DNA from 3 places in the Cellulosimicrobium sp. NPDC055967 genome. Region 2 is predicted to be linked to each of the others. Evidence: riboswitches for the same ligand, from Rfam matches in the RefSeq annotation. Region 2 holds a riboswitch; each other region holds the start of a gene.
The links. Region 2 has a riboswitch for S-adenosylmethionine ahead of ACFC2L_RS02215 (LLM class flavin-dependent oxidoreductase). Riboswitches for the same ligand answer to the same signal wherever they lie in the genome.

Region 1 (2,254 bases), on a different contig from region 2:
GGCGGGGAAGCCGGCCTGGATCTGGGTAGGGGAGGGTACGGAAGTGGTCATGATCGAAACCTCTTGCTGGTCCGGAGGACCGGTCAGACGGGCGTGCCGTGCGTGGCGGCGCTCGTCGTGGGCAGGGAGGTGCCGGTGACCCACGGCCCGCTGGCCAGGTCCGGGACGAGCGGGGCGGCGGCAGCGCTGGCGCTGCCTCCCGTCCCGGCCGACCCGCCGCCGAGGCGGACACCCTCGAGCAGGTCAAGAGCGGCGCGGTGCTTGTTGAACGTGTACACGTGCAGACCGGGCGCACCCGCGTCGAGGACGCGCTGCGCGAGGTCGACCGAGTACGCGATCCCGTAGGCGTGCTGCGCCTCCGGGTCGGGCAGGGCGTCGAGCGCGTCCAGCAGGTGCTGGGGCGCGCGCACGCCCGTGAGCTCCTCGACGCGGCGGAGCCGCGCGGGCTCCGTCGTGGGCAGCAGCCCGGCGAGGATGGGGATCGTCACGCCGGCCGCGCGGGCCTCGGCGACGAAGTCGGTGTACGACGACGCGTCGTAGAAGAGCTGCGTGATCGCGAAGCTCGCGCCGGCCTGCTGCTTCTGCCACAGGCGGCGCACCTCCTGCGTGCGCGTCGTGCCGGCGGCGGGGTTGCCGTCGCAGAACGTCGCGACGGCGATCGTCAGCGGCCGGGCCGCGCCGCGCAGCGCCGCGGCCGGGTCGGCCGCGCAGCGCGATGCCTCGACCTCGCGCAGGAGCGCGACGAGCTCGGTCGACGACCGCACGCCGTCGGGCGCCGGCTGCCAGTCCGGCTGGTCGCGCGGCGGGTCGCCCCGCAGCGCGAGGAAGCTGCGCACGCCCTCGTCGAGGAAGTCGGAGATGACCTCCTCGACGTCCTCGCGCGACGCCCCGACGCACGTGAGGTGCGCGATCGGCAGCACGGGCGTGCCCTGGAGCAGCCGCCCGACGACCTGGCGAGCCGTCGCACGGTCGGTGCCCGCCGCCCCGTACGTCACGGACACGAAGTCGGGGTGCGTCGCGACGAGACGGCGTGCCGTCTCCCAGAACTTGGGCGCCGCGTCCGGGCGCCGCGGGGGCATGAGCTCGAACGAGACCGTCGGCCGTGCCGCCCCGCCGTGGGCCTGCCCGACGGCGTCCGCGACGCTCACGACGTCGCCTCGCCCGGGGTGCGTGCGTGCGCGACCGCCGTCGGGCACGTGCTGCCCGGACGGTGCGCGAAGGATGCCTCTGAGACCATTAGTCGCTCCATCGACCCTGGCGTTAGCACCTTTGTCCTCGGGAGGCTTCCGTCGGCGGGTTGCTGCGGTGTCGTCGAGCCAGGACTCTCGACCGCTCTGGATGGTTGGCACGATCCTACGACCCATCCGACATGCGGTCGAGAGTGACCGCTTGCTGAGACGGGCGACATCGGTCCCCGTGTCGGACGGACCGCGCCACCAGGCTCGCTCAGGTGCGATCTCGCTGCCACAGCATCTCGACGCCCAGGACGATCGCGCACACGACACCCAGCGTCCCGGGGACCGCCACGAACGCGACGTGGATCGGGCTGTCCTCGTCCGGAAGGAAGAGATCGATCCAGCCCAGCGAGAGGGCCAGGGCCGTCGAGACCCCGCCCAGGCGCGACGACCACGAGAACAGGTGGCTGTGCCAGGGAGCGTCATCCTGCGTGTCTCGGGTCCGCACGTCGATGCTGAAGAAGATCAGCAGAGCGGCGAGGAAGGAGATGAGCGAGACCATCTCGGCGGAAGGCATCGGCTGCATGCGATCGGACCATACCTCCGTGGTGCGTACTTGGCCCGCCGGCAGTGGTTACGGTGAGCCGACAGCCTCAGACAGCGACGAACCGAGGAGCCCGCGTGTACGCCACCCCGACCCGCCCGATGACCCAGGACGAGCTCGACCGGATCTGCCGGGTGTGGGCCGACTGCGGCAGCGACGACCCCACCGACCGGTGGCTCGAGCTGTGGGACGGCGGCGACGCCGACGACCACCCGGAGCAGCGCGACGCGATCGTCGCGATCGCACGGGAGGTCGGCCTGGAGGCCGCGGTCGAGGACGGCGTCCTGCGCGTGCAGAAGACCCAGCAGCTCCACGACGAGATCGGCGCGCGCTGGATCTGACCAGGTCAGGGCTCCTGCGCTACAGATTTCACGCTTTCCACGCTACAGATCTCAGGCTTCACACCGTCGTCAACGACGCCGGAGCTCCGGCACGTGCAGGCGCCGCAGGAACCTGTCGGTGCGCAGGGGCGGGC
Region 2 (2,254 bases):
TCGGCCGCGCTCGCCCCGAGCGCGTCGACCACGGTGCCCAGCACATCCTCGCACACCTCGACCACCACGTCGTCGAGCGACGCGAAGTGGTTGAAGATCGTGCGCCGCGCGACGTCGGCGCGGGCCGCGAGCTCGTCGACGGTGAACCGGGTGCCGCCGTTCTCCTCCATGAGCGACGCCGCCGCGTCGACGATCGCCCGCCGGTGCCGTGCGCGCAGCGCGGCGCGGCGGTCGGTGGAGGAGCCGGTCGGGGGGGCGGGCGCGGAGCCCGTCGTCGGGTCGGTCACGGGCACGCCCGACGGGTCGGTCGCGGAGGGGAGGGGCACCTCTTGACACTAAGTGCATCGATGCACTCGGTGCAAGCAGCGCCTCGGGCGGCAGAAAGTTGACCGATCAAGTCCAGTATGTGGGAAGGTCCCCTCGGCGCGTTGACACCCTGCGGCGGCCGCTCGTAAGTTCCCGCGCAACCGAGGTCGACGTACCCCGGTCACAGGACATGGTCATGAGCTCCGACGCCAAGCCCCGGCTCGTCGGACGGCAACCCTCCCGCGCGGTGGGGTGCCCCGGGTGAGGACCGGGTCCCGCGTCGCGCGGACCACGCGCGGCGCGGGGCAAGGACGCGGAGCCCGGCGACGGGCACGAAGGAGACGGACGATGGACCGGCGGGAGTCGAGCACCGCGGTGAGCACCGCGGTGAGCACCCCGGTGACCGCCGCGCACGCCTCGACGTGCCCCCGTCCACCCGCGGGCGCCTCTGCCGCGCGCGCACTCGGGACCGCGGGTCCCGCGCGCGCCACCTGTTGTCGCTGACGACGAACCGCCACCGAAGAGGCCCGCGCGCCCCGCGCGTGGCCCGTCGCCCCCGGCTTCCCGCGCCCCGTCCTGCCACCCCGCGGCGGAGCAGCCCTGCCCACCTCCGCACCCGCCGCGCCCCGAGCGTCGTCGGCGCTCTACCGGCGACGGCGTCGGCGCTGCGCTGGCAGCACCGAGAACGGAACCTCGCGATGTCCGACCCCCGCCCCGCCCGCACGCTCCACCTCGGCGTCGACCTCACCGACGCCGGCGCGCACCCCGCCGCCTGGCGGACCGTGGGCACCCAGGCCCAGCGGCTCTTCGACGGGAAGCGCCTCGTCGAGCTCGTCGCCACCGCCCAGCGCGGCCTGCTCGACCTCGTCACGCTCGACGACGCGTTCACGCTCCGGCCGAGCCGCGACGGGTCCGTCCGGGGCCGGCTCGACGCCGCGCTCGTCGCCTCCCGCCTCGCGCCCCGCAGCGCGGGGATCGGCCTCGTCCCGACCGTGACGACGACGCACACCGAGCCCTTCCACGTGTCCACCGCGATCGCGACGATCGACCACGTGAGCTCTGGACGCGCCGGCTGGCAGGTCGGGTGGTCCACCACGCCGGCAGAGGCCGCGGCGTCCGGGCCCGACGGCGCGCAGGACGAGCCCGGCGCCGTCGCGGAGGCGGGCGCGGCCGTCGAGGCCGTCACGCGGCTGTGGGACTCGTGGGAGGACGACGCGGAGACCCGCGACGTCGCGACCGGCCGGCCCGGTGATCGCGAGCAGCTCCGCCACGTCGACCACGAGGGCATCCGGTTCGCGGTCGCGGGGCCGTCCAGCACGCCGCGGCCGCCGCAGGGCCGGCCGCCCGTCGTCGTGCGAGCGAGCACGCCCGCGTCGCTGGACCTCGCGGCCCGCCGCGCGGACGTGGTCCGGGTGCGGGCGGCGACGCTGGACGAGGCTGTCGCCCGGCGGGCGCAGGTGCGCGCCGCCGCGGCAGACGCGGGGCGCGACCCCGACGCCCTGCGGGTCCTCGTGGACGCGTACGTGGTCATCGGCGACACGCGTGCGAGCGCCCAGGCGCGCCTCGACCTGATCGAGGACCTCGAGGGCGTCTCGTGGGACACGGACTCCCTCACGCACGTCGGCACGGCGCGCGACCTCGCGGTCACGGCCGAGGAGTGGGTGCGCGCCGGTGCGGCAGACGGCTTCCTCCTGCGCCCGTCGTCCCTGAGCACCGACCTCGACGCGATCGTCGGCCGGGTCGTGCGCCTCCTGCAGGGGGCCGGCCTGTTCCGCACGGCCTACCCCGGGACGACGCTGCGCGACACGCTCGGTCTCTCCGGACGAGCATCCCGGCACGTCGCGGTCGCCTGACCGAGCCCCTCGGCGCAGGCCGTGCGGCCCGGGCCTCGTGCGACCACGACGCCCGGGCCGACGGGCTCGTCAGGCCTCGCGGTTCTCCGAGGAGA
Region 3 (2,254 bases), on a different contig from region 2:
CCACGTCTGGGTGACGCGTTCGAGGTAGCGCCCGAGCCCCCGCGAGTAGCAGAGCAGGGCGACGCGCTCACCCGCCCGCGCACGCCGGCGCGCCTGCTCGAGCGCGAGCCACGTCTTGCCCGCCCCCGCGCCGCCGACGACCCTCATCCGGCGCACCTCGGAGAGCGCGTCGAGCACGCGGGCCTGGTCGCGGGTCATCTGCTCCAGGCGCGTCTCGTGCTCCAGGGCGAGCGACAGGTGCTCCGTCTGGCTGGGGAAGCCACCGGCGAGCGAGTCCACGAGGGCGGGGACGTCGTCGACCGCGAGCCCGGCATGGCCCTGGCCGTGCCGCTCGACGGCGCGCTTCACCCGCTCGGCGACGCCGCCCGACCGCTCCAGGTCGCCGCGGTCCACGAGCATGTCCCGCGGAAGGTCGACCGTCTCCCAGTCGCGCGGGACGTACCGGTGCGGGAACGCCACGAGGTGCGCGGTGCGCGCCTCTGCGGCCCACAGGTCGCGACGGCGCAGCAGGGCCTGCAGCGCGTGCCGAGCACCCTGGACCTGGCGCACCGGGTCGATGCGGTGCCGCCGGGGACCGTTGCCCTGGAACCAGGTGCCGTCGACCCGGTCGATGTGCCCGCCCTTGACCTCGATCGCGGCGAGCCCGACCCCTGGCCAGGCGACGAGGACGTCGATCTCGTACTCCTGCTCGTCCTCCTGCACGTGCACCCCGTGGAACAGCACGACGTCGTCGGGGAGCTGTTCGCGCAGCGCGTCCCACACGGCGCGCTCGGCGCCGCCGTCGTCGGGGAACGTCGGGTCGGGCGGGAACGCGAGCGGCATGTGCCGTTCGTACCGCACCGTGCCGACGACGTCACGGGTCTGACGACCTGCGGTCTCCCGCGTCACGGGATTTCACCCGCTGCGACGGCCACGGGGCTCGCGGGGTGCACGGCCCGTGCCCACGCGAGGAACGCGGCGCGGCGGGACACGGAGTCCGGCCCGCCGCCACCGCGGGTGCGCCAGTGGTCGAGTCGCGCAAAGTGCCGCACCGTCATGGGTGGCTGGGGCTCGACCCGGCGGTCGGGCTTCCTGTCCCAGAACGGTGCGTTCGTGTCGAGCTCGACGACGCCGAGGCCGCTCTCGCGCGCGCGCCGCCACCGCGTCGGGAACACGAGCGTGACGTAGGCCTCCATGCGCCGCAGCGTCTGGTGGTCCTGCGTGATCCCGGTCAGGGGTTCGGCACCGAGCGACGTGGCGATCGCGGCGTCGATCTTCTGGCACGCGTCGCACACGCGCCGCTCGATGTGGAAGCGGCTCGTCATCTGGACGCGTTCGCTCAGGCAGACGTGGCAGAGACGCAGGAACGGGTTGAACGAGCACCCGCGCGACGGGACCGGGCGCGGGTGCCCGGTGTGGACCGGGCACACGAGGTGCCCCTCGTCGCTCACGAGCAGCTGGCACGGGTCGTCGGTACGGACCCACAGGGTCATGGTCGGGGTCGGGTTCATCGGAGCAGCCCTTCGGTCAGGGCCGACGGCACCCGGGCGCGCAGCAACGCACCGAGGCGGACGTCGACCTCGCACTTCCCTGACCGTTCGGCCAGGGCCGGTCTTCCTCCTGGGGCACCGTGCGCGAGGGGCGCGGTTGCCGGACCGGCACGCGGAGGGCGTCTCGCCGGTCACTCGTGACCTGGGCAGATGTCTACCTCACCCGCTGATCGGACGCAACCTCGCTCCCCGGGCTGGCCGGGCCGTGCACCGGCCGGAGCGGCTCCAGACCGGGGTGATCTCTCAGCGCCTGCTCACCGTGCGTCCTGTACAGGGTCATCACCGCGGCGAAGGGGGCGTGGTCGCCGGTGAGCAAGAGCGGCTCGGTCGAGGAGAACTGGCAGACGAGGGCCCACCCGCCGGGTTCGGGGAACACCGCCGTCATCGCGGAGTAGTCGAACGACAGCCATCGCCCATGCACCTGGACCAGCAGCCGGTGGTTGCTCACGACGAGCCGGGAGACGCAGCGCTCACGCCACTGCTCTCGGGCCTGCGCCTGGGCGGCGCTGCGCTCGGCGGCGTTGGCGATCGCCGTCACGGCAAGGCCGGTGAGGACGAACGACGGCCGCCCGTAGTAGAACCCCGACGTCTGCGTGTAGCTGACAGTCGTCCCGTAGTAGCGCGCGTACCCGGCGGGCACGTCGCAGAAGAACTCCTCGCCCGCGTACGGGACGACGTCCCACACCCGCAGCGTGGGCGGAACCTCCCGCGCGAGGAGATGCCGG

Region 1: linked by a shared signal. The riboswitch ahead of ACFC2L_RS05845 (methylenetetrahydrofolate reductase) and the one ahead of ACFC2L_RS02215 (LLM class flavin-dependent oxidoreductase) in region 2 are both predicted to bind S-adenosylmethionine.
Region 3: linked by a shared signal. The riboswitch ahead of ACFC2L_RS14665 (hypothetical protein) and the one ahead of ACFC2L_RS02215 (LLM class flavin-dependent oxidoreductase) in region 2 are both predicted to bind S-adenosylmethionine.

What each region holds. Positions count from the first base shown of each region.
Region 1 is NZ_JBHJYJ010000003.1:226,847-229,100, forward strand. Features, by position in the region: gene metE (5-methyltetrahydropteroyltriglutamate--homocysteine S-methyltransferase) at 1-51, opposite strand, end outside; gene ACFC2L_RS05845 (methylenetetrahydrofolate reductase) at 84-1,079, opposite strand; SAM riboswitch class I at 1,243-1,345, opposite strand; gene ACFC2L_RS05850 (hypothetical protein) at 1,447-1,761, opposite strand; gene ACFC2L_RS05855 (hypothetical protein) at 1,857-2,120, shown strand; gene ACFC2L_RS05860 (cation acetate symporter) at 2,190-2,254, opposite strand, start outside.
Region 2 is NZ_JBHJYJ010000001.1:521,520-523,773, reverse strand. Features, by position in the region: gene ACFC2L_RS02220 (TetR/AcrR family transcriptional regulator) at 1-326, opposite strand, end outside; SAM riboswitch class IV at 499-624, shown strand; gene ACFC2L_RS02215 (LLM class flavin-dependent oxidoreductase) at 1,005-2,159, shown strand; gene ACFC2L_RS02210 (Dps family protein) at 2,229-2,254, opposite strand, start outside.
Region 3 is NZ_JBHJYJ010000011.1:78,221-80,474, reverse strand. Features, by position in the region: gene ACFC2L_RS14670 (NERD domain-containing protein) at 1-888, opposite strand, end outside; gene ACFC2L_RS14665 (hypothetical protein) at 885-1,490, opposite strand; SAM riboswitch class IV at 1,557-1,672, opposite strand; gene ACFC2L_RS14660 (hypothetical protein) at 1,684-2,254, opposite strand, start outside.